DNA from 3 places in the Cellulomonas sp. GbtcB1 genome. Region 3 is predicted to be linked to each of the others. Evidence: riboswitches for the same ligand, from Rfam matches in the RefSeq annotation. Region 3 holds a riboswitch; each other region holds the start of a gene.
What was found. A riboswitch is a leader RNA that binds a small molecule or an ion and turns the genes downstream of it on or off. The one in region 3 is predicted to bind S-adenosylmethionine.

Region 1: another riboswitch for S-adenosylmethionine. It lies ahead of KVT14_RS01165 (LLM class flavin-dependent oxidoreductase); the one in region 3 lies ahead of KVT14_RS04390 (aminotransferase class V-fold PLP-dependent enzyme).
Region 2: another riboswitch for S-adenosylmethionine. It lies ahead of KVT14_RS03540 (methylenetetrahydrofolate reductase); the one in region 3 lies ahead of KVT14_RS04390 (aminotransferase class V-fold PLP-dependent enzyme).

Annotation. Positions count from the first base shown of each region.
Region 1 is NZ_JAGXJG010000001.1:252,273-259,905, forward strand. Features, by position in the region: gene KVT14_RS01140 (LLM class flavin-dependent oxidoreductase) at 1-250, opposite strand, end outside; gene KVT14_RS01145 (ABC transporter substrate-binding protein) at 288-1,295, opposite strand; gene KVT14_RS01150 (amino acid ABC transporter ATP-binding protein) at 1,359-2,216, opposite strand; gene KVT14_RS01155 (amino acid ABC transporter permease) at 2,213-3,304, opposite strand; gene KVT14_RS01160 (GNAT family N-acetyltransferase) at 3,301-4,059, opposite strand; gene KVT14_RS01165 (LLM class flavin-dependent oxidoreductase) at 4,132-5,514, opposite strand; SAM riboswitch class IV at 6,012-6,125, opposite strand; SAM riboswitch class IV at 6,351-6,454, shown strand; gene KVT14_RS01170 (NAD(P)H-dependent oxidoreductase) at 6,497-7,087, shown strand; gene KVT14_RS01175 (flavin reductase family protein) at 7,084-7,633, shown strand, end outside.
Region 2 is NZ_JAGXJG010000005.1:98,815-106,447, forward strand. Features, by position in the region: gene metE (5-methyltetrahydropteroyltriglutamate--homocysteine S-methyltransferase) at 1-2,333, opposite strand, end outside; gene KVT14_RS03540 (methylenetetrahydrofolate reductase) at 2,342-3,403, opposite strand; SAM riboswitch class I at 3,397-3,505, opposite strand; gene KVT14_RS03545 (SMP-30/gluconolactonase/LRE family protein) at 3,643-4,572, shown strand; gene KVT14_RS03550 (hypothetical protein) at 4,608-4,985, opposite strand; gene KVT14_RS03555 (ribonuclease PH) at 4,982-5,191, opposite strand; gene KVT14_RS03560 (DNA-3-methyladenine glycosylase I) at 5,273-5,881, opposite strand; gene KVT14_RS03565 (MFS transporter) at 6,120-7,508, shown strand; gene hrpA (ATP-dependent RNA helicase HrpA) at 7,622-7,633, opposite strand, start outside.
Region 3 is NZ_JAGXJG010000007.1:60,252-67,884, forward strand. Features, by position in the region: gene KVT14_RS04355 (hypothetical protein) at 191-1,033, shown strand; gene KVT14_RS04360 (hypothetical protein) at 1,231-1,683, shown strand; gene KVT14_RS04365 (hypothetical protein) at 1,735-1,950, shown strand; gene KVT14_RS04370 (hypothetical protein) at 1,980-2,462, shown strand; gene KVT14_RS04375 (O-succinylhomoserine sulfhydrylase) at 2,486-3,739, opposite strand; gene KVT14_RS04380 (rhodanese-like domain-containing protein) at 3,736-4,161, opposite strand; gene KVT14_RS04385 (DUF1737 domain-containing protein) at 4,158-4,367, opposite strand; SAM riboswitch class I at 4,374-4,476, opposite strand; SAM riboswitch class IV at 4,594-4,709, shown strand; gene KVT14_RS04390 (aminotransferase class V-fold PLP-dependent enzyme) at 4,758-6,137, shown strand; gene KVT14_RS04395 (pentapeptide repeat-containing protein) at 6,196-6,819, opposite strand; gene KVT14_RS04400 (hypothetical protein) at 6,895-7,308, shown strand; gene KVT14_RS04405 (hypothetical protein) at 7,305-7,571, shown strand; gene KVT14_RS04410 (MaoC/PaaZ C-terminal domain-containing protein) at 7,602-7,633, opposite strand, start outside.

The sequences.
Region 1 (7,633 bases), on a different contig from region 3:
GCAGCACCGCCCCCGAGCCGACGCGGATCCGCTCCGTGCGGGCCGCGACGGCCGCCGCGAGCACCGCGGGCGACGCCGAGCCGACGCCCGGGGACAGGTGGTGCTCGGCGTACCAGACGCGGTGGTAGCCGAGCCGGTCGAGGTCGACGGCCAGGTCGACGGCCGCCCGCACGGCCTGGGTGCCGGTGCCGCCGGCGGGCACGACCGCGAGGTCGAGCACGGACAGCGGGACACGGGGGTTCTCGGACATGGGTTCTCCTCCTCGGGTGCGGGCGGGCCGTCGGCGCTCAGGCCGTCTTCGGCAGGCCCGGCGGGTTCGTCTCGGGCGCGTCGATCGCCTCGGCCTCCAGGCCCCAGCGCTCGAGGACCTCGGTGTACGAGCCGTCGTCGAACGCGCCCTGCAGCGCGGCGGTCACGGCGTCGGCCCAGCCGCTGCCCTTGAGCGTGGTGACGGCGATCTGCGCGGTGTCCGGCCAGCCGCCGTTGAGCGTCCCGACGACCGCGAAGTCCTGCGGCGAGACCTTGGCCTTGTACGCGGCGGTGGCGTTCGGGCCGAAGGAGGCGTCGATCCGCCCCGACTGCAGCGCGAGGATGGTGTCGCCGTCGTTCTCGAAGTACTCGACCTGCACGGGGTCGAGACCGGCGGCCTGGTTCTCCTCGTCCCAGGCGAGCAGGATCTTCTCCTGGTTGGTGCCCGAGCCGACGGCGACGGTGAGGCCCGCGATGTCGGAGGGCTCGTCGATCTCCGTGATGTCGCTGCCGGCCTTGACCAGCCAGCCGAGCTCGTCGTTCCGGTAGGACGAGAAGTCGAACAGCTCCTTGCGCTCCTCGGTCACGGTGACGTTCGAGATGGTCGCGTCGACGTCGCCGGACTGGACCGCGAGCGGCCAGTCGGCCCAGGCCTTGACCTGCAGGTCGAGGTCCTTGCCGAGCGCGTCGGCGACGAGCTGGGCGATGTCGGTCTCGTTGCCGATCGGGGTGGCGTCGTCGTCGGCGAGGAACGCCAGCGGGGCGACGTAGGCGCTCACCGCGACCGTGAACGTGTCCTGCTCGGCGAGCTCCGGGGGCAGCAGGGCGATGGCGTCCGGGTTCTCGGCGGTGTGGACGCGGTCCTGGTCCGGGCTCGTGTTCACCTCGAGGCCGGCGGCCTCGGCGGCGCCCTGGAGCTCGCTGCCGGCCTCGGCCGCGTCGGACGTCCCGCCGCAGGCGGCGAGCAGGGCGAGGACGGGCACGAGCGCCAGGGCGGCGTGCGGGCGGCGGCGGGCGCCGGGCGGGCTGGTGCGGGTCGTGCGCATGGCGGGGCTGCCTCTCAGAGGGGTGGGCGGCGGGCGCGGGGGCGCGCGCCGGGTCGGGTGGGATCAGCGGACCTTGTCGAGGAACGCGCGGGTGCGCGGGTGCGCGGGGCTGCCGAGCACCTGGGCCGCGGGGCCCCGCTCGACCACGACGCCGTCGTCCATGAACACGACGGTGTCGGCGACGTCGCGGGCGAACGCGACCTCGTGGGTGACGACCACGAGCGTCGTGCCGTCGTGGGCGAGGTCCCGGATCACGCCGAGCACCTCCCCCACGAGCTCGGGGTCGAGCGCGGACGTCGGCTCGTCGAACAGCAGCAGCGCGGGCTTCACCGCGAGCGCGCGGGCGATGGCCACGCGCTGCTGCTGGCCGCCGGACAGCTGGCGGGGGCGGGCGTCGGCCTTGTCGGCCAGCCCGACCCGGGCCAGCAGGGCGCGGGCCTCGGCCTCCACCTCGGCCCGCGGGCGGCGCTGGGCCGAGACGGGCGCCTCGACGACGTTCTCCAGGGCGGTCAGGTGCGGGAACAGGTGGAAGTTCTGGAACACGAACCCGATCCGGGTGCGCTGCCGCAGCACGTCGCGCTCGGTGAGCTCGCGCAGCACCTCGCGGCGGCGCGGGCCCCAGCCGGCGCGGCGCCGGGCGTACCCGATGACCTCGCCGTCCAGGGCGACGAACCCGTGGTCGGGGCGCTCCAGGTGGTTGACCAGCCGGAGCAGGGTCGACTTGCCGGAGCCCGACGGGCCGAGGATCACGGTCACCTCGCCGGGGCGGACCTCCAGGTCGACGCCGCGGAGGACCTCGAGGGTGCCGTAGGACTTGGACAGGCCCTGCACCCGGAGGTGGCCGCCGGCGGGGGCCGGTGGTGCGGCGGGGGTCGTGGCGGCGGCGGGGGCCGCGGCGGGGGCGTGCAGCACGCTGGTCATCGGGTGCCTCCGGTGCGCTCGGTGGTGCGGGCGGCGGTGCGGGGTGCGGTGCGGGTGAGGTGGCCGCGGCGGGCGCCGGCCAGGAACGTGGGCGGCAGGTCCGCGGGCAGCGGGCGGCCGGCGACGCGCGCCGCGGCGACCGCGAGCGTCCAGCGCAGCCGCTGCAGCGGGGTCGGGGGGAGCGTGCGGAGCGCGCCGCGGGCGTAGTACCGCTCGAGGTAGTACTGCGCGACGGTCAGGACCGTGGTGGTGAGCAGGTACCAGATCGCCGCGACGAGCAGCAGCGGGACCACCCGCTGGTTCCGGCCGTAGATGACGCCGACGGTGTAGAACAGCTCGCCGTACGCCAGCACGTAGACGACCGACGTGCCCTTGAGCAGGCCGATGATCTCGTTCACCGACGTCGGGACGATGGTGCGCATGGCCTGCGGGAGCACGATCCGCCACTGCTGCCGGCCCCGCGGGATGCCGAGCGCCGCGGCGGCCTCGTGCTGGCCCTGGTCGACGCCGAGGATCCCGGCGCGGACGATCTCGGCGGAGTACGCCGCCTGCGACAGCCCGAGACCCAGGACCGCGGCGCCGAACTTGTCGACGACGTCGAGCGTGTCGAACTGCAGCCACTCCGGCCCGAACGGGATGCCGAGCGAGAGCTGCGGGTACAGGTAGGCGAGGTTGTACCAGAGCAGGAGCTGCAGGATCAGCGGCACGGACCGGAACACCCACGAGTACGCCCAGGACACCGACTGCAGCAGCGGCGACCGGGACAGCCGCATCAGCGCGAGCACCGTGCCGAGCCCGAAGCCGATCACGGCGGCGACGGCGGTCAGCCGGACGGTGGCCCACACGCCCTCCAGCACGGACGGCCAGGTCAGGTACTGCGCGACGACGTCCCACTCCCACTGCGGGTTGGTGAGCAGCGAGCTGAGCACCATCGCGAGCAGGACGGCCACGCCGGCGGTGGCGACCCAGCGGCCGGGGTGCCGCGCGGGCAGCACGGGCAGGTCGGCGAGGACCTCGGGGCGGTCGACGTCGAGGGCGGCCGGCGGCGCGCCGGGCCCGGCCGCGGGGGCCGTGGTCGCGGCGCTCACCGGGCGAGCCACTTCTCGAACGCGTGCGGGACGAGGTCGCCCGGGTACGCGGCGGGCTCGAACAGCGGGGTGTACCCGGCCGCCAGGTACAGGCCGACCGCCTCCGGCTGCTTCGGGCCGGTCGTCAGGTAGACCCGGGGGTAGCCGGCCGCGGCGGCGCGCGCCTCCAGCGCGGCGAGCACGACCCGGGCCAGCCCGCGGCGGCGGTGCGCCTCGTGGGTCCAGATCCGCTTGAGCTCCGCGGTCGGCACCGCGGGCGCTCCCTCGGCGTCCCGGGCGCCCGGGTCGGCGAGCCGGGCGGCGTCGCCGTGCTCCGGCTCCCACCGGCGGCGGAACGCCCCGCCCGCCACCGGCTCGCCGTCCTCCAGCACGAGCACGAGGGCGCCGTGCGGCGGGGCGAACTCCTCGACGCCGTAGTGCTCCAGCTCGTCGCGGAGCTCGGCGGGGGTGAGCAGGCCGGTGTACCGGGTGCTGTACTCGTGCGCCAGGCCGTCGAGCAGCGGCCCGACCAGCGGATCGTGCAGCCGGGCGTCGCGCACGGCGAGCCGCGCGGGGTCGAGCGGGCCCGGGTCGAGCGGGGCGGGGTCGATCGAGGCGGCGTCGAGCCGGGCGGGGTCGATCGAGGCGGCGTCGAGCCGGGCCGGGTCGAACGGGGCCGGGTCGAGCCGGGCCCGGCCGATCGCGGCGGGGTCGAGCCGGGCAGGGTCCGGCGCGGCCGCGTGGGACGCGCGTGCCCGCAGCGGGGTCGTGGTCATCGGGTCACCTCTCGGTGGGTGCGGGGTGCGGGGTGCGGGGTGCGGTGGCGGGCGCCGTCAGGGGCGGGGCCGTCAGGTGAGGGCGAACGGCGCGGCGGACCAGGGGCCCTCCGCGAGGGCGAGCCGGTCGGCACGGGCGTCGGTACGCCCGTCGGCCCGTCCGTCGCCGCGGGCGGCCGACGCGCGGCGGCGGACCACCGCCGGTTCCCGGTCGCCGGGCTCGTCGCCGTCGCCGGGCCGCAGCCGGAACGCGCCCGCCTGCTGCAGCGCGGGAACCGTCCGCTCGACGAGCGCCGCCAGGTCCGCCTCCACCGAGGTCGGGAGCGCGACGAACCCGTCGACCGCGCCGTCGCGGACGGCGTCGGCGAGCACGGTCGCCAGGTCGGCCCCGGTGCCCGCGACGACCGCGCCGGCGACGCCGATGTCCGGCCGGTCGACGGAGCGCACCAGGTCCAGCCGCGCGAGGGCGGACTCCCGGTCGTCGGCGAGGGCGACGTCGACGTCGAGCAGGACGCGCACCGCGTCGGCGGGCCGGCCCGCGGCCACGGCGGCGGCGCGCACCCGGGACCGGGCCGCGGCGGCGGCCTCCAGGTCCGGCGCCGTGAGCCGGGCGACGTCGGCGTACCGGCCCGCGAGCGCCTCGGCGGCCGGGCCCGCGACGGGCACCACCACGAGCGGGCGCTCCGCGGGGGCGGTGCCGTCCCCGTCGCCACCGCGAGCGGTGCTGCGAGCGGCCGACCGGCCACGGACCGCGAACCGGATGCCGTCGTGGTCGACGCGGAACCGGCCGTCCCCGCCGCGGCGCACCGCGCCGGGCTCCCCCGCGGCCCAGGCGGCGAGGACGGCGTCCAGGGCGGCGGCCGCGCGGTCCGCCCACCGGCGCTCGGCAGCGGCAGCGGCAGCAGCGTCTGCGGGAGCCCCACCGGCAACGTCTGCGGCGGCGGCTCCCGCGGCAGCGACTGCGGCAGCGGCAGAGCCCGCGGGAGCAGCAACGCGAGAGGCGGACCCGGCCCCGAGGGCCCCCGGCTCGGCGAGGTCGGCGCGGCCGCCGGTCGCCCCCGGGCCGGACAGCTGCCAGCCCGCCGCACCTCCCGCCGCGTTCTGCACCCCGCGGACGCCACCCGCGAGGTGGCCCGGCTCGACCTGGTCGTGCGGGACGCCCGCCACCAGCGCGGCGGTCCGGACCAGCGGGGCGACCCGCGCCGCGGCGACGGCGGCGTCGAGCCGGCCGGGCACCTGCCGACGCCCGGGGTGCAGCAGCAGGGCGTCGCCGAGCACCACGAGGTCGAGCAGGCCGCGATCGGCGCGGTGCACCAGGCGGGCGAGCCGCTCGCCGTCGAACGCGCGGGCGGCGACGGCGCCGTGGGCGCCGACCGCGCCGGGCCGGGCGCCGGCGGCGGTCAGGTCGACGCCGAGCAGCGCGCGGCGGCCGGCGCTGGGGGACGAGAAGGGCATGACGGCTCCGTTCGGGGGCGGGTGGTGAGGCGGTCGCGGGCGCGCCGGGGCGCGCCACGGCGACGCGCGGGCGGCGGATCGACGAGCGGGCAGGCGCCCCGGCTCGCCGAGATCGGACCCCCGCGCCGAGATCGGACCGTGGAAGGTCCTATCTCGACCCGCGCGTCCTCTCTCGGCGCGGGTCGGCGCGGACCGAGACGAGCCGGCGCGGGCCGGGCGGCCCGCTCGCGCGGATCGGTCAGGTCGGCGCGGTGGGCGTCCCGAGACGTGACCGGGCACGGCGCGGGCGCCGCGGGGCCGGGCTCAGGCGCCGCGCGGGGCCGGGGTCACGCGCCCCGGGCGGGGCGCCTGGCCGGGGGCTGCGCCGTCAGCGGCGACAGCGACAGCGGCCGCCGGGCGCGGCGGCGGCGGTCGGCAGGGCGGGTGCCGAGGGCGCCCACGGCGCCTGCACGGTCCGGCTCATGCGTTCTCCTCGTGTGCCCCCGCCCGGTCGGGCGGGTCCGCGTGTTGTCCGTCGCCGGCGGCGGCGGACCTGGTCCTCACCCGGGGCACCCACCCGCGCGGGGGGTTGCCGTCCGACCAGCCGGGGCTTCGCGTCGGAGCTCATGACCACCCGGCCCGTCCCGGGGCCCGCCCTGCGGCGCACCCCGGTGGCGAACCGGTGCCCGGAACCTACGAACCGGACCCGGGGGCGTCAACGGCCGGGCCGCCGCGTCTCGCATGCCGGAGCGATGTCACAGGACCAAGGTCCCAGGCGTTCGCACGGTCCCGGATCGTGAGAACTCGCCACCCGCCGGCGCCGGCGGACCCGGAGCGGTGCTAGACCTCCGCCCCGAGGTCACGAGTCCCAGCGCCAAGCCCCGGCTGGCTGGGCAGCAACCCCACGTCACGGCGGGGTGCTCCGGGAGATGACCTGGCCGTCGGCCGGCACGCGCCGCTCCGCCGCACGGCAACCGTGATCGACCCCCTTTGCGAGGCCACCATGTCGTCCCCGTCCGTCGTCGCCGTCTCCGGGAACCCGCGCGCCGGGTCCCGCACCCTGGGCGCCGCGCGCGCCGCCGCCGAGCGCCTGGCCGCGCTCACGTCGGCCGACCGCGCCACCCCCGCCGCCGTCGAGGTCGTCGACCTCGCGACGCTCGCCGGCGAGCTGCTCGCCCCGGCGCACCCCGCCGCCGACGCCGCGCTCGCGCGGGTGGCCGCCGCCGACGTCGCGGTCGTCGCGACCCCGGTCTACAAGGCGTCCTACACCGGCCTGCTCAAGGCGTTCCTCGACCTGTACGGCCCGGACGGGCTGGCCGGCGTCGTGGCCGTGCCGCTCGTGGTGTCCGGCAACCCGGCGCACGCGCTCGCCGGCGAGGTGCACCTGCGCCCCGTGCTCGTCGAGCTGGGCGCGGTCGTCCCCGCGCGCTCGCTGACCCTGACCGAGGCCCAGCTCGCCGACCTCGACCCCGCGCTGGACGCGTGGCTGGCCCGGGCCGCCGCGCCGCTCCGCCGGGCGCTCGGGCTCGCGCCGGCCGCCGAGCCCGCCGCGTCCGCCGCACCCGCCGTCGCGCTCGCCGGGGCGACCCGGTGACCGCCGAGCGCACGGACCTGGGCCCGCTCGAGCGGCTGCTCGCCGAGCAGGACGAGCCCCAGCTCGACCCGCAGCAGTTCAAGCGGGTGTTCCGCCGGCACCCCGCCGGGGTCGCCGTAGTCGCGCTGCGGCACGCCGGCCGACCGGTCGGGTTCACCGCGACCTCGGTCATCTCGGTGTCCGCGGCCCCGCCGCTGCTCGCGTTCTCGCTCGCCTCGACGTCGTCCTCCTGGCCCGCCGTGTCCGCGGCGCGCACGCTGGCCGTGAGCTTCCTCGCGGACCACCAGGACGACGTGTCCGCACGGTTCGCCACCAGCGGCCTGGACCGGTTCGCCGCCGGCGGCTGGTCCTCGCTCCCGACCGGCGAGCCCGTGATCGACGGCGCCGTCTCCTGGGTGCGCGCCCGCGTCGTCCAGCGCACGCCCGTCGGCGACTCGTACCTCGTGTCGCTGCGGGCGCTGTCCGCGGGCGGCCCGGACGACGCCGAGCCCGGCGACGGCGCCTCGCCGCTGGTCTACCACGACCGCACCTACCACCGGATCGGCA
Region 2 (7,633 bases), on a different contig from region 3:
GCCAGCGACGCGCGCACCGTCCGGGTGGCGGCCAGGACGTGCTGGAGCGACGGGGTGACCTCGGCGTACCGGCGGGTCTTGAGGCCGCAGTCCGGGTTCACCCAGAGCTGCGCCGGGTCGACGACGCGCACCGCCTCGGTGAGGAGCTCGGTCACCTCGGCCTCGCTCGGCACGCGCGGCGAGTGGATGTCGTAGACACCCGGGCCGATGCCCCGCGGGTAGCCCTCGGACGCGATGTCGCCGAGGATCTCCATCTTCGACCGGGCCGCCTCGATCGACGTCACGTCGGCGTCCAGGCCGTCGATCGCCCCGAAGATCTCGCCGAACTCCGAGTAGCAGAGGTGCGTGTGGATCTGGGTGTCGGGGCGCACGCCCGAGGTCGCGAGCCGGAACGAGCGCACCGACCAGTCGAGGTAGGCGTCGTGGTCGGCGGCGCGCAGCGGCAGCAGCTCCCGCAGCGCGGGCTCGTCGACCTGGACGATCGCGGTGCCCGCGGCCTCGAGGTCGGCGATCTCGTCCCGCAGGGCGAGGGCCACCTGGTTGGCGGTGTCGGCCAGCGGCTGGTCGTCGCGGACGAAGGACCACGCCAGGATCGTCACCGGGCCGGTCAGCATGCCCTTCACCGGCTTGGCGGTGAGCGACTGCGTGTACGTCGTCCACGGCACCGTGATCGGCGCCGGCCGGGACACGTCGCCCCACAGGATCGACGGGCGGGTGCAGCGCGAGCCGTACGACTGGACCCAGCCGTTGGCGGTGACCGCGAACCCGTCCAGGTTCTCGGCGAAGTACTGCACCATGTCGTTGCGCTCGGGCTCGCCGTGCACGAGCACGTCGAGGCCGATCTCCTCCTGCAGCTCGACGACCCGGCGGATCTCCGCCTTCATCTCGTCCTCGTACTGCGCGGCGGTGAGCTCGCCGCGACCGAACGCGGCGCGGGCCACGCGGATCTCGGGCGTCTGCGGGAACGAGCCGATCGTCGTGGTCGGCAGCGCGGGGAGCTGCAGACGCTCGGCCTGCGCGACCCGGCGCCCCTCGAAGTCGCCGCGGTGGAACGCGTCGGCAGGCAGCCCGGTGAGCCGGTCCCGGACCTCCGGCCGCACGACGCCCGGCGCCGCGGCGCGGGACCGGCGCGCGTCGGCCGCGGCGAGCAGCTCGGCGAGCACGGCCTCGCGACCCTCGGTCAGGCCGGTCGCGAGCGTGACGACCTCGGCGACCTTCTGGTCCGCGAACGCCAGCCAGGAGCGCAGCGTCGGGTCGAGCTGCGGCTCGTCCTCGACGTCGTGCGGGACGTGGAACAGCGACGTCGACGTGGCGACGGCGACCTGCCGGGCGCCGAGGCCCTCCAGCGACTCGAGCGAGCCGAGCGCGGCGTCGAGGTCCGCACGCCAGATGTTGTGGCCGTCGACCACGCCACCGACGAGCACCTTCGACGCCAGGCCCTCGACGGGGCCGGCGGGCAGCGCGCCGCGGACCAGGTCGAGCGCGAGGCCCTCGACGTCGGTGCCGGCCAGCACCGGCAGGGCGTCCTGGAGGTCGCCGTACGGCGCGGCGACCAGGATCGCGGGGCGCTCGGAGGCGGGCAGGTCGGTCGCCAGGGCGCGGTACGCCTCGGCGGCCGCCGCGAGCAGCCGGTCGGCCGGGACGCCGGTCGAGTCGGAGACCAGGGCGGGCTCGTCCAGCTGCACCCAGGTGGCGCCGGCGCGGGCCAGGTCGCGGAGCAGCGCGGCGTACACCGGCAGCACGTCGGCGAGCCGGTCGATCGGCAGGAAGTCCTCGGGCGAGCCCTCGGCGGCCTTGGCCAGCGCGAGGAACGTCACCGGGCCGACCAGCACCGGGCGAGTGAGCACGCCGTCCGCGAGGCCCTCCGCGAGCTCGCGCACCGGGCGGTCGCTGGCGTACCGGAACGGCGTCGCCGGGCCGATCTCCGGGACGAGGTAGTGGTAGTTCGAGTCGAACCACTTCGTCATCTCGAGCGGCAGGTCGTCGCCGCGGCCGCGGGCCACGGTCGAGTACCCCGCGAGGTCGAGGCCGCCGTCGGCGGCGAGCAGGTCGGCGAACCGCTCGGGCACGGCGCCGAGGACCGCGGCCGCGTCGAGGACGTGGTCGTAGAACGAGAAGGCGCTCGGGATCGCGGGCAGCCGGGTGTCCAATCCGAGCTCGGCCAGGCGGGTGCGGGTCCGGCGGCGCAGGTCGGCGGCGGTGGCCTCGACCTCCTCGGCGCTCGCGCGGCCGGCCCAGAACGCCTCGAGGGCCTTCTTCAGCTCGCGGCGCGGGCCGATCCGGGGGTAGCCCAGGACGGTGCCGGCGGGGAACGGGTGGGTCAGGTCGGTCATCTCTCGCCTCAGCTGGTGGGAACGGGGGTCGGGTTGGTCGTGGGGGCGGACGCGGCGGCGGCCGGCTCGAGGCCGACGCGCAGGTGCGCGCGGGGGGCGTCGCCGCCCAGTCCCGCGCCGTCCAGCAGGTCGAGCGCCGGGCCGTGGGCGTTGAACGTGTAGAGGTGCACGCCGGGCGCGCCGCCGTCGAGGACGGCGTTCACCAGGTCGACGCCCAGGCGGGTGCCCAGGCGGTGCCGCGCCGCGACCTCTGCCGGGTCGTCGGCGTCGAAGGCGTCGAGCCGCGCGAGCAGGGTGTCCGGGACGGGCACGCCCGTCAGCTGCGCCACGCGACGGAGCCGGGCCGGGTCGGTGGTGGGGATGACGCCCGGGAGGATCGGGATCGTGACGCCGGCGTCGCGCGCCAGGGCCACGAGCTCGAGGTACGAGCCGGCGTCGTAGAACACCTGGGTGATCGCGAAGTCCGCGCCGGCCCGCTGCTTGGCGAGCAGGGCCGCGACGTCCTGCTCCCGGGTGCTGCCGGCCCCCGCGTTGCCGCGCGGGAACGCCGCCACGGCGACGGACAGCGGCCGGGTGGCGGCGCGCACCGCCTGCGCCGGGCTGCTGGCGCACCGCCGCCGCTCGACGTCCCGCAGCAGCTCCACGAGGGCGCTCGCGGTCGGGAGGCCCTCGGGGTGCGGCTCCCAGGAGCGGTCGGCGGGCGGGTCGCCGCGCAGGGCCAGGAACGACCGTACGCCCTCGTCGAGGAACTCCTCGATCGTCGCCGCGAGGTCCTCGCGCGAGCTGGCGACGCAGGTGAGGTGCGCGATCGGGGTCAGCGAGGTCTCGCGCAGCAGCCGCCGGACGAGCTGTCGGGTCGTGGTCCGGGTGCTGCCCGAGGCGCCGTACGTGACGGAGACGAAGTCGGGGCGGGCCGCGGCGAGCTGCTGCACCGTCGACCACAGCCGGGGCGCGGCGTCCGGGTTCCGCGGCGGGAACAGCTCGAACGACACGGTCGGGCGGTCCACGGCCCCGAGGCCGTCCGGCACGGCGGTGCCCGCGAGGTGCGCAGGTGCGTCGTGACTGCTCATCGTCAGCTCCATCGAACCTGGCGGAAGCACCCGCACCCTCGGTGAGGAGGGGGGTTGCTGCGACGTCGACGAGCCAGGTCTCTCGGTCGCTCTGGATGGGTGCCGCCACACTAGGCCCGGCGGCCGTCGCCGTCCACTGCCCCTGACGCGTCATCTTTCGGTGACCGGGCTCACACCGTGGATCCGCCGTCGCGCCCGCGGCCGGGCGGGCGCGACGGCGCCGTGCCAGGCTGCATGGGGTGACCGACCTGCGCACCATCCCGCTGCCCGACCGCCGGATCGACGCCCGGGCCCTGGTGCCGCGGGACGCGCCCGAGGCCCTGGTCCTCGGCGAGGTCCGCGCGCGCCTGGGGGAGCGGCCCGTGCACGACGCGCGGGACGACTCGGTCGTCTGGGTCGACATCGACGCGTGCAGCGTGCACCGCTGGGCCGAGGGCGACCACGCGCGCGACGCCGTGGTCAGCGTGCCGTCCCCGGTCTCGCTCGCCTGGCCGTCCGCCGCGGGCGGGCTGCTGCTCGCGACCGCGGACGGCCTCGGCGTGCACGACGGCACGACCCTCGGTCCGCTGACCCGGCCGGCGGACATGCCGCGCGACTACCGGTTCAACGACGGCGGCGTCGACGGCGCCGGCCGGCTGTGGGTCGCGACGATGCCGCGGGACGGCTCGCCGGGCGACGGCACCGTGTACCGCGTGGTCGCCGGGGAGGGCGGCCTCGAGGTCGACGCGGTGCTCACCGGGGTGGGGGTCGGCAACGGGCTCCAGTGGAGCCCCGACGGCGCGACGCTCTACGTCACGGACACCAGTGCCGCGACCGTGTACCGGCTGCCGTACGACGCCGTGACGGGCACCGCCGCGGCCCCCGAGCCGTTCCTGTCGTTCGACCCGGACGGGCCGCAGCCCGACGGCACGACGGTCGACGGGGAGGGCTGCCTCTGGGTCGCGCTGTACGGCGGTGGCGCGGTGCTGCGGTTCGGGCCGGACGGGACCCCGCTCGGCGCGGTCCGCGTGCCCACGGCGCAGGTGACCTGCCTGGGGTTCGGGGCGCCGGGCTCGGGGCGGGCGTACGTGACGACCGCGCACGCGGACGGGGACCCGGTGGCGGGGGCGGTGTTCGGTGTGGACGTGGCGGTGGACGGACTGCCCGTGCGGGCGTTCGGGGAGGGCTGACGCCGTCGGGCCTCGGCGGGCGGGCGAGCCGCCCCTCAGCCCGCCAGGAGCTGGTGGGCGCGCTGGTGCGACACGCCCAGGACGGTCCCGACGTCGCGGACGGAGAGCCCGGCGTCGCGCAGCACCCGGGCTGCCGCGCGCGACTCGACGGCGGCCTCGCGGTTCGCGCGGTGCGCCTCCGCGCGCAGGCGTTCGGCGGCGCGGACGTGCGCGCCCACCTCGTCGGGGACGGCCGGCCGCAGGTCGACCTCGACGTCGGAGGGGTCGACCTGCGCGACGAAGGCGATCGCCTCGCGCATGGCGGTCGCTGCCTGGTCCAGGCGAGCCACCTCGGAGATGGCCCCGGGGTGCTCGACGCACTGGAGGACCCACCAGCGACGCCCGCGCTCGGCCGTGACCGTGTACCGGGTCACCGCCACCACCCCTTCCCGAGCACCGACGCGAACTGGTCGAAGAACTTCCGAGCCGTGACGTCGTCGATCTCGGAGTGCCGGCCGAGCGTCGAGCGCACGCCCCCGACCACGACGCCCGTGTGGTTCGTGAGCTCGACGACCTCGTACGGCACACCCGCGTCGCGGGCGGCTCGCCGGACCCGGCGCAGCACCGCAGTCCGTCTCACGAGCGTAGTCCTGTGTGGGATAGACACTCAAGGCAATGTCGCACTAGAGACACCTGCGGCGGGTGGCGGCGCACGGATGCGTCACCCCCCGGCGCGCGCCAGGACGACGGGGCAGTCCGCCAGGTGGTCGTCGACGATCCCGCACGCCTGCATGGCCGCGTAGGCCGTCGTCGGCCCGACGAACCGGAACCCGTGCCGCTTGAGCTCCTTCGCCAGGGCCGCCGACTCCGGGGTGGTCGCCGGGACGTCCGCGAACGTGCGCGGCCGCGGGCGGGTGCCGGCAGTCAGGGGCGCCGCCGACCAGAACAGCTCGTCCAGGCTGAACCCGCGGCCGTGCAGCTCCAGCAGGGCGCGGGCGTTGGCGACGGCCGCCGTGATCTTGGCGCGGTTCCGGATGATCCCGGTGTCCGCCATCAGCCGCTCGACGTCGTGCTCGTCGAACCCCGCCACGACGGCCGGGTCGAACTCCGCGAATGCCGCGCGGAAGCCCTCGCGGCGGCGGAGGATCGTGATCCACGCGAGGCCCGACTGGAACGCCTCGAGCGTCATGCGCTCGAACAGCTCCCGCTCGCCGTGCACCGGGACGCCCCACTCCTCGTCGTGGTAGCGCTCGTAGAGCGGGTCGCCGTCGCCGAAGCAGCGGCGGCCCGCGGGGGCGGGGAGGGTGTCGGGGGCGTCGCTGCTCGTCATGCCGCCACTCTGCCGCACCGGTGCGACACCCGGTCGCCGCCCTCCACAGCCCGCACCGCGCGCGTGCCCTGGGGACGACGGCGCCAGGGCGTCCATCATGCGGTCACGACTTGTCTGACAAGTGAGACGGCGTAAGGTCGCCCGAGCGCTGGAGCACCGACCGTCCCGCGAGCCGACCTGGAGCCGACCCCGACGACCGCCGGTGGTCCGCGCCACCCGGATCGTCGAGGAGCCCCGCATGTCAGCCACCGCAGTGCCCACCACCACGCCGCCGGCCGAGTCCCGGCCGCTCAACTCGCCGTCCCGCGTCATCGCGGCGAGCCTCGTGGGCACCACCATCGAGTTCTACGACTTCTACGTGTACGCGACGGCCGCCGTCCTCGTGTTCCCGAAGCTGTTCTTCCCCACCGGGAACGACACCACGGCGCTGCTCGCGTCGTTCGCGGTGTTCGGCGCCGCGATGGTGGCGCGCCCGATCGGCGCGATCTTCTTCGGGCACCTCGGCGACCGCCGGGGCCGCAAGACGACGCTGGTCTACTCGCTGCTCACCATGGGCGTCGCGACGTTCCTCATCGGGCTGCTGCCGACGTTCGGCCACATCGGCGTCGGCGCCACGGTCGCGCTGCTGGTGCTGCGGCTCGCGCAGGGATTCGCGCTCGGCGGCGAGTGGTCGGGTGCCGCGCTGGTCGCCACCGAGAACGCCCCGGCCGGGAAGCGCGCCTGGTACGGCACGTTCCCGCAGCTGGGCGCCCCGCTCGGCTTCATCATCGCCAACGGGATCTTCCTCATCATCAACGGCGTCCTCGGCCAGGGCTCGGACGCGTTCATGTCCTGGGGCTGGCGCGTGCCGTTCCTGTTCTCCGCCGTGATGGTGATCATCGGCCTGTGGGTGCGGCTCAAGCTGGTCGAGTCCGAGGCGTTCACCCAGGCCGAGAAGAAGGGCACCATCACCAAGGTGCCGCTCGGCACGACGCTGAAGTTCCACTGGCGCGAGACCCTGCTCGGCACGTTCATCATGCTGGCGACCTACGTGCTGTTCTACCTGATGACGAACTTCACGCTGACCTACGGCACCCGTGCCGTCGCGCCGGAGGACGGCGAGCCCGGCGGCCTGGGGATCCCGTACGTGCACTTCGTGCTCATGCAGATCATCGGCGTGCTGTTCTTCGGCATCTTCACGATGCTGTCCGGCCCGCTGGCCGACCGGCTGGGCCGCCGGCGCCTGCTCATCGGCGTCACGTCGGCGATCATCGTGTTCGGGTTCTCGTTCCCGCTGTTCCTCACCGTGCGCGACGACCTCGTGTTCACCGGCGCGCTCACCCAGGCGTTCCTGGTGCTCGGGTTCCTGCTGATGGGCGCCACGTTCGGCCCGATGGGCGCGCTGCTGCCCGAGCTGTTCCCGACGAACGTCCGGTACACCGGTTCCGCGGTCGCCTACAACGTGTCGTCCATCCTCGGCGCCGCGCTGGCCCCGATCGTGGCGCTCGCCCTGTGGGCCGCGGCCGCCGGCAGCACCTGGCTCGTCGGCGTGTACCTGTCGGCGATGGGCGTCCTCACCCTGCTCGCGCTGATCCTGTCCCGGGAGACGAAGGACCAGGACTACGCGAGGTCCTCGCACGCGGACTGACCCCGCTCGACCCGCACGACCCACGAGTTCGGTGGCTCCCGCCGAGTTCGGTGCCCAGAGGCTCCGAACTCGGCCGGGGGCACCGAACTCGCGGCGTCTCCGCGGCGCCGGGCTCAGGCCAGCGC
Region 3 (7,633 bases):
GGGGCAGGGCGGGCCGGGCCGGTCACGTGCGCCCGGGATGTGGACACGGTGCTGCCTCGTCCGGCGGGGCGCAGTTAGGCTGCCCGCGTGTTCCTGAGCCGGGTGTGTTGTCGCTGAGCTGACACCCTCGCGCGCCCGCGGCCGGACGGCCCTCGCCGCGCACCCGCCTCACCCCGAGGACACCACCCCCATGGCTCAGCCCGTGCTGGACCGCGCGCTCGCGGTCGCCACCCGTCACGTCCCCGCCGCCGCCCGCCGCGTCGTCCCGACCCGCCGCGCGCTCGCCACCCCGGCCCCCGCGCCCGCCACCCCGGACCTCGCCCCGGCCCCCGCGCCCGCCACCCCGGACCTCGCCCCGGACCTCGCCCCCGCCGCCCCGGACCTCGCGCCGGCCTCGGCACCCGCCGCCCCGGCCTTGGCCCCCGGTCGCGCCTCGGCGTCCCCGCTCCGGTCCCCCGCGGATCCTCGGGACGCCGCCCGATCCGTGGGTGCACAGCGCGAGAACCGGGTGGGAACCAGCGCCCCGACGGCGGCGGACCGGCCCGCGCCGGACGCGGAGCGCGCGCCGGTCGTGCACGTCGGAGCCCCGGCCTACGGCGTGCGGACCGTCGAGGCCCGGCCGGAGTCGGAGTCGGGGATCGCCGTGGCCGCCCGCACCGCCGACGCCATCCGGCTCGGCTTCTCCGTCGCGGTGCCCTCCGTCGGGGCGCTCGCCCGGGTGGCCGCCCTCGTCGAGGACGCCCTCGCCGAGGTCGGCCGCGACCGGTCCGCGGTCCGGGTGCTGCTCGACCTGGAGGTCGTGCTCGCCGGTGACGAGCGCACCGCCCGCCGCAAGCGGTCGCACCTGGAGTACCTCGACGCGCTCGCCGGCCTGTCGTGGGCGCCCGCCGACACCCGCGTCGTCACGACCGCGGACCGGCTCGTCGCCGAGGTCGGCGAGGTGGCCCGGCGCGCGGGCGTCGACGGCGTGGTCCTGCACCCCCTGGCCGGCGGCGCCGAGGTCGAGGCGGAGCTCCGCGCGCTGGTGGCCTGACCTCCGGCGCCCGACCCCGGCCGGCCCCGACGGTGGAAGGTTGTGACGGACACGCCGATGGCGTGTCCGTCACAACCTTCCACCGTGCAGCGGCACCGACACCGACCCAGGGCCCGGGCGAGGGCCCGACCCGGGAGGCCCGGCTCGGGGCCGTCGGCCGTCGGTCGTGACCGTGGCTGTCGGTACGGTGGGCTCCCATGACACGGGTGTGGCAATGGTCGGTCCTGGGCGTGCTGCTGCTGGCCGTGTGGCTGGTCGCGCTCACGGGGGCCGGCGACCCCGAGGTCCGTGCCGGGTTCCTCGGGTACGCGGTGCTGATCCTCCTGCTGGGCGCGGTGCCCGCCGCGCTGCTGGGCGGCCTGGTCGGCGCCGGGGTGCTGGCCGTCGCACGCCGCCTGCCGCCGGCCGGTGACCCCCGCCGCCCCCGCGCCCGGCTCGTCGCCGTCGCGGTCACGGGGGTGGGATCGACCCTCCTGGGCGCGGTCCTCGCCACCGGCGGAGTCGCGGTGGCGTTCGCGCCCGCGGTGCTCGGGTGGTCGGCGCTGCTCGTCGGCCTGCCGCTGACCCTCGCGGCGGCGACCGCCTGGGCGCGCTGGCGCCCGGAGCGGGACCGCCCCCGCCGTCCGGCGCCCGAGGGCACCTACCCCTGATTCCGGGGGTCCGACGTGCGAGGACGCCGGGGTTCCGCGACCCTCGGTCCCATGCTGAACGGCTGGCCGCTCGTCGTCATCGGCGTCGTCGCGGCGGTCGCCGGGCTGGCAGGGGTGCTCGGTCGCCTCGACCGCACGCGGTTCGCGCGGTACAGGCGCCACGGCGAGCCGACCCGGCGCCAGCACATGATCCTGCAGCGGCTCGGCGGGGGGATGTTCGTGCTGGTCGGTGTCGGTCTCGTGATCGCCGGAGTGAACGACCCCTGACGGCCGGGCCGCGTCCGTAGCCTCGGCGCGTGACGAGGCTCCGGCACTGGGCGCTGCTGGGCGTCGTCCTGCCGCTGTGGCTCGCGGTGGTGCGCGCCGCGGGGGTCCTGGGCTGGCACCTCGGCCTTGCGGACTGGCTCGTGCTCGTGGCCTTCTGGACGGCGATCACCCTGGTGCCGGTCCTGGTGCCCTGCCTCGCCGTCGCGCTGCTGGTCGGGGCCGGCGTGCTGGCCGTGGGCCGGCGTCTGCCGCCACCCGGGTCCCGGGCCCGTACGGTCGTCGTTGCGGCGGGCACGCTCGCGGTCGCCGCCGTGGCGACCGTCGGCGGGATGTGGCCCCAGGCGGTGTTCTCCGCGCCCCTCGACCTGGTGCCCGTCCCGCGGGTGCTCGCCGCCGCGGTGGCCGCCGGCGCGCCACTGGTGGTGGCGGCCGTCGTCGCGTGGCGGCGCAGCGACCGCATCACGCCGCTGCCGCCGCTGCCGAGCCCGTGGGAGGACGGCCCGGCGACGTGACCGCCGCCGGGCCGCCCCCGCCGTCAGCCGCCCAGCGTCCCGAGGGCCTGCTCCAGGTCGTCGGCCAGGTCGTCGACGTCCTCCAGCCCCACCGACAGCCGCACCGTCGACTCCGCGATGCCGACCGCAGCGCGCCCGTCGGGGCCGAGCTTGCGGTGCGTCGTCGTCGCCGGGTGCGTGACCAGCGACTTCGCGTCGCCGAGGTTGTTCGAGATGTCCACGACCCGCAGCGCGTCCAGCACGCCGAACGTCAGCGCCTTGGCCTCCGCGGGCGTCGACCCCTCCGGCACGCGCAGGTCGAGCGTCACCACCGTGCCGCCGCCGGACTGCTGCGCGAGCGCGAGGGCGTGCTGCGGGTGCGAGGGCAGGTACGGGTACCGGACCTGCGCGATCACCGGATGCCCCTCCAGCCGGGTCGCCAGCTCCAGCGCGGACGCCGTCTGGTGCCGGACCCGCAGCGACAGCGTCTCCAGGCCCTTGAGCAGCACCCACGCGTTGAACGCCGACAGCGACGGCCCGGTGTTCCGGATCAGCGTCTGCACCGGCCCGTGCACGAACGCGTCGGTGCCGAGGATGGCCCCGCCGAGCACCCGTCCCTGGCCGTCGATGTGCTTGGTCGCCGAGTACACGACCACGTCGGCGCCGAAGTCGAGCGGCCGGGACAGCACGGGCGTCGCGAACACGTTGTCCACGACGACGACCGCGCCCGCGGCGTGCGCGAGCCGGCTGACCGTGGCGATGTCGACCAGGTCCTGCATCGGGTTGGACGGCGTCTCGAAGAACACCACGTCCGCGGGCGTCGACAGGGCCTCCTCCCACTGCGCGGGCACGTGGCCGTCGACGTAGTCGGTGCGCACGCCCCACTTGGCGAGGATCTCGTCGAAGATCACCACCGACGACCCGAACAGCGCGCGCGCCGCGACCACCCGCGAGCCCGACCGGACGAGCGCGGCGAGCGCGGTGAACACCGCCGACATGCCGGACGCCGTGGCGTAGCAGGCCTCGGCGCCCTCGAGCAGCCGGAGCCGCTCCTCGAATGTCGACACCGTCGGGTTGCCGTACCGGGAGTACAGGAACCGGTCGGCCTCGCCCGCGAACGCCGCCTCGGCGTCGGCGGCGCGGGAGTAGACGTAGCCCTGCGTGAGGAACAGCGCCTCGGACGTCTCCTGGAACGGCGTGCGGACGTGGCCGCCGCGCACGGCGAGCGTGTCGGGGCGCAGGGACTCCCGGGGAAGCCGCTCGTCGTGCCAGTCCGCCGGTCCGGGAGCGGCGCTCACGCCTCCCGCCACGGCAGGCCGGCCGCGCGCCAGCCCTGGTGGCCCCGGCGGCCGTCGGGGCCGACGTCGCCCTCGAAGCCGGTGAGCACGTTGTACGCCGGGCCGAGGCCCGCGGCGGTCGCGGTGACCGCGGCGGCGACGGAGCGCACGCCCGACCGGCACAGGAACACCACGGGGCGCGGGTCGTCCGCGGTCACGCCGGCGGCGGCCAGACCGTCGAGGAACGCCGGGTTGGGCCGGCCGAACGCGTCGGTCCACTCGACGAACGCCGTGCGGCCCTCGCCGGCGTCGGCGGTGTCGGGGACGCCGATGGTCTGCCACTCGCCCTCGGTGCGGACGTCCACGAGGACGGCGCGCTCGTCGGTCAGCAGCAGGTCCCAGGCCTCCTGCGGGGTGAGGTCACCCGCGTACGGCGCGGTCACAGCGGGCGCACCGGGGTGCTCGGGGCGGCCGCGGCCGGCAGCACGACGGCCTGCGCGACGATCACGCGCTCCCCGTCGAAGGTGGCGGCGGGCCCGCCGTGCAGCTCGTAACCCTCGGCCAGGGCGGCGCTGACCCGCTCGCAGAACGAGCGGTCGTCGGGCCCCGTCAGCAGGCGGTAGCGCAGGCGGTCGTCGGTGTCGGTCATGCCTCTCCTCCATCGGATCTGGCGGAAGCACCCTCGGCCGGCCCCGGTGGGGGTCCGCGGGTTGCTGCGGCGTCGACGAGCCAGATCTCTCGGCCGCTCTGGATGGTGCGGCGATGCTACGCCATCGCCCGGACCAGGATGACCGCCCGGCCGCGCCCGGGTGAACCCGTGTCGCACCGTGGACCACGGTTGACACCTGCGCGCGGGCCGCCGCATCCTCGGACGAGGTCATGAGCGCCAGCGCGAAGCCCCGGCTCGCTGGCCGGCAACCCTCCCTCCGCGGCGGGGTGCCCCGGGTGACGACCTGGCCGTCCACCGACCGGTGGCCGGCAAGCGCGGGGTCGCCCGGTCGGCGACCGGGCCCCCACCGATCCGCTCGGGGGTAGTCCCATGTCCGTCACCGCCACCACCTCGTGTGCCGAGACCGCCCTGCTGCCCGTCGTCGGCGGGGACACGCGCGTCCCTCTGGTCGACGGCCGGTCCGTGCCGTACGCGAACCTCGACTACGCCGCCTCCGCGCCGGCGCTCGAGTCCGTCGCCGCCCGCGTCGTCGAGGTGCTGCCGCTCTACGCGTCGGTGCACCGCGGCGCCGGCTACCTGTCCCAGGTGTCGACGGCGCTGTACGAGGCGTCCCGCGCGACGGTCGCCCGGTTCGTGGGCGCGCGCCCCGACGACGTCGCGGTGATCACCCGGAACACCACCGACGCCCTGAACCTGCTGGCCGGCTGCGTCCCCGACGGCGGCCGGGTGCTCGTCCTGGACGTCGAGCACCACGCGAACCTGCTGCCCTGGGTGCGCTCGGTCCGGGGCTCCGGCCGCACAGCGACGATCCTGCCGTCGGCGTCGACCGTCGCCGAGACGCTGACGGCGCTGCGCACCGAGCTCGCCCGCCAGCCGTACGCGCTCGTCACGCTGACCGGGGCGTCGAACGTCACGGGCGAGGCGCTGCCGATCGCCTCGGTGGTCGCCCTCGCGCAGGAGGCCGGCGCCCGCGTCGCCGTCGACGGCGCGCAGCTCGTGCCGCACCGGGCGTTCTCGCTCGCGGCCAGCGGCGTCGACTACGTCGCCTTCTCCGGGCACAAGACCTACGCGCCGTTCGGCGCGGGCGCCCTGGTGGGCCGGCGCGACTGGCTCGACGCGGGCACGCCGTACCTGGCCGGCGGCGGCGCCGTCCGCGACGTGCGCACCGACAGGACGCTGTGGCAGCCGGCGCCCGCGCGGCACGAGGGCGGGTCGCCCAACGTGCTCGGCGCCGTCGCGCTGGCGGAGGCGTGCGACGCCCTGGACGCCCTGCCCGCCGGGGCGCTGGTCGAGCACGAGCGCGCGCTGCGCGAGCGCCTGGTCGACGGGCTGGCCGCGATCCCGGGGGCCCGGGTGCTGCGGCTGTGGTCCGACTCGACCGACCCGGTCGGCGTGGTCGCGTTCACGCTCGGCGACCACGACTCCGGCCTGGTGGCCGCCTACCTGTCCGCCGAGCACGGCATCGGCGTGCGGGACGGGCGGTTCTGCGCGCACCCGCTGCTGGCCCGGGTCGGGGTGACGGGCGGGGCGATCCGCGCCTCCGTCGGGGTCGGGACGACCACGGAGACGGTCGACCGGCTGCTCGCCGGGCTGCACGCGTACGTCACCGAGGGTCCTGCGGCGTCCTACGAGGTCGTCGACGGCTGCTGGACGGTGGCGGACGACACCCGGCCCCGGCCCGCCGTGACCGGCATCGACGCGATCGCGGCGACCGCCGCGGCGGCCTGCGGGCCGGCCGTCGAGGACTGAGAACCCGGCGCCGGGCGGCCCGCGCAGGGGGCGGGTCGTCCGGGGCCGCGGGGCGTCGTCAGCGGACGACGACCCCGAGGTGCGCCGCCAGCGCGCCCGCCAGGTCGAGCAGCTGCGCCTGGCTGATCGTCGCGCCCTTCAGGCCGGCGGTGCCGTCGATGCCGGCGAGCTCCGCGCCGCGCAGGTCGACGTCCTTCAGCTGCGCCCGGGTCAGGTCCAGCCGCCCGACCCGGCAGTCCTCCAGCCGGACCCGCGCCGCACGGACGCCCGCGAGGTCGAGGTCGCCGATGGTGCAGCCGACGAGGCGGACGTCCTGCAGCCGGGCGTCGCGCAGGTTGAGGTAGTCGATCTTGCCGCCCTCGACCGTGACCCGGTCCCAGGAGCCGCCGAACGCCTCGAGCGCGCCGAGCCGGCAGCCCTCGAGCGTGACGTCGCGCCACGTGCCCGAGCGGGCGCGGAGCATCCCCGCCCGGCACTCGGCGAGCGTGGTGTCGACGAGGTGGGCGTGGTCGAGCTCCGCCCCATCGAGGTCGCACCCCCGGAGCAGGCACTTGATGAACCGGGCGCTCTCCGCGTCGGCGCCGGCGAGGTCGAGGCCGTCGAGCAGGAGGCGGTCGTAGTCGCCCTCGGGCTCGACAGGGCCGGGGTACGGGTCGAGGAGGTCGGTGCGCGGGGCGGGCATGGGTCCAGCCTCGCACCCCGAACCCGGCTGTGGACGACGGTCGATCGGGGTCCCGGGGCCTCTAGCGTGGTCGGCATGGCGGCGGGAGCGGCGGTGACGCAGGCGGCGCCGGCGCTCGGGACGGCCGAGTGGCTGGCGGAGTTCCTGCTGTCCCCGGGGCCGGCGGCGCTGGCGGCCGTGCTTGCCGCGATGCTGGGTCTTGCCGCGGCGCAGGCACGGATCCGCGCCGACCGGGCAGCGGCTGTGGCGACGAGGAGGCACACCGCGTGGCTCGCGTCACGGGAACGCGAGGGCCAGGAGCGGGACCGTCGCCGGGCGCAGTGGTGGGAGTCGTACACCTGGGTGGTGGAGCGCCTGGACGGCACCGAGGACGAGGCCCTCGGCCCGGTGCCCAAGGCGCTGGCCGCGGCCGCAGACGACCCTGTGCGGTCGGCGCTCGCGACAGTAACGTGGGAGCAGATCACCGAGCCGGAGGGAGCGGGACGATGACCCCCGACCAGCAGCGGTCGAGCAGCGGCGGCCGCCGCCCGGTGAGCCCGGAGTTCGCCGCGGAGGCACGCGAGTACGTCCGGCGGCTGTCGGAGGGCGGCGACCTGTGGCAGCAGGCCGTGGACCGCGACCGCGAGCGACGCGAGCGGCTGGAGGAGGCGACCCGGCACGAGATGGAGATGGAGCGGTTCTGGACCGCCGAGTACGAGCGCCTCACCCGCGGCGGCCCGATCCGGCGGATGCTCCGCGCCCTGTTCACCTAGGCACCCCGCACCCGCCGGACCGCGCCGGCCTCACCCTCGCCCCCGCACCTCCGCCGTCAGGT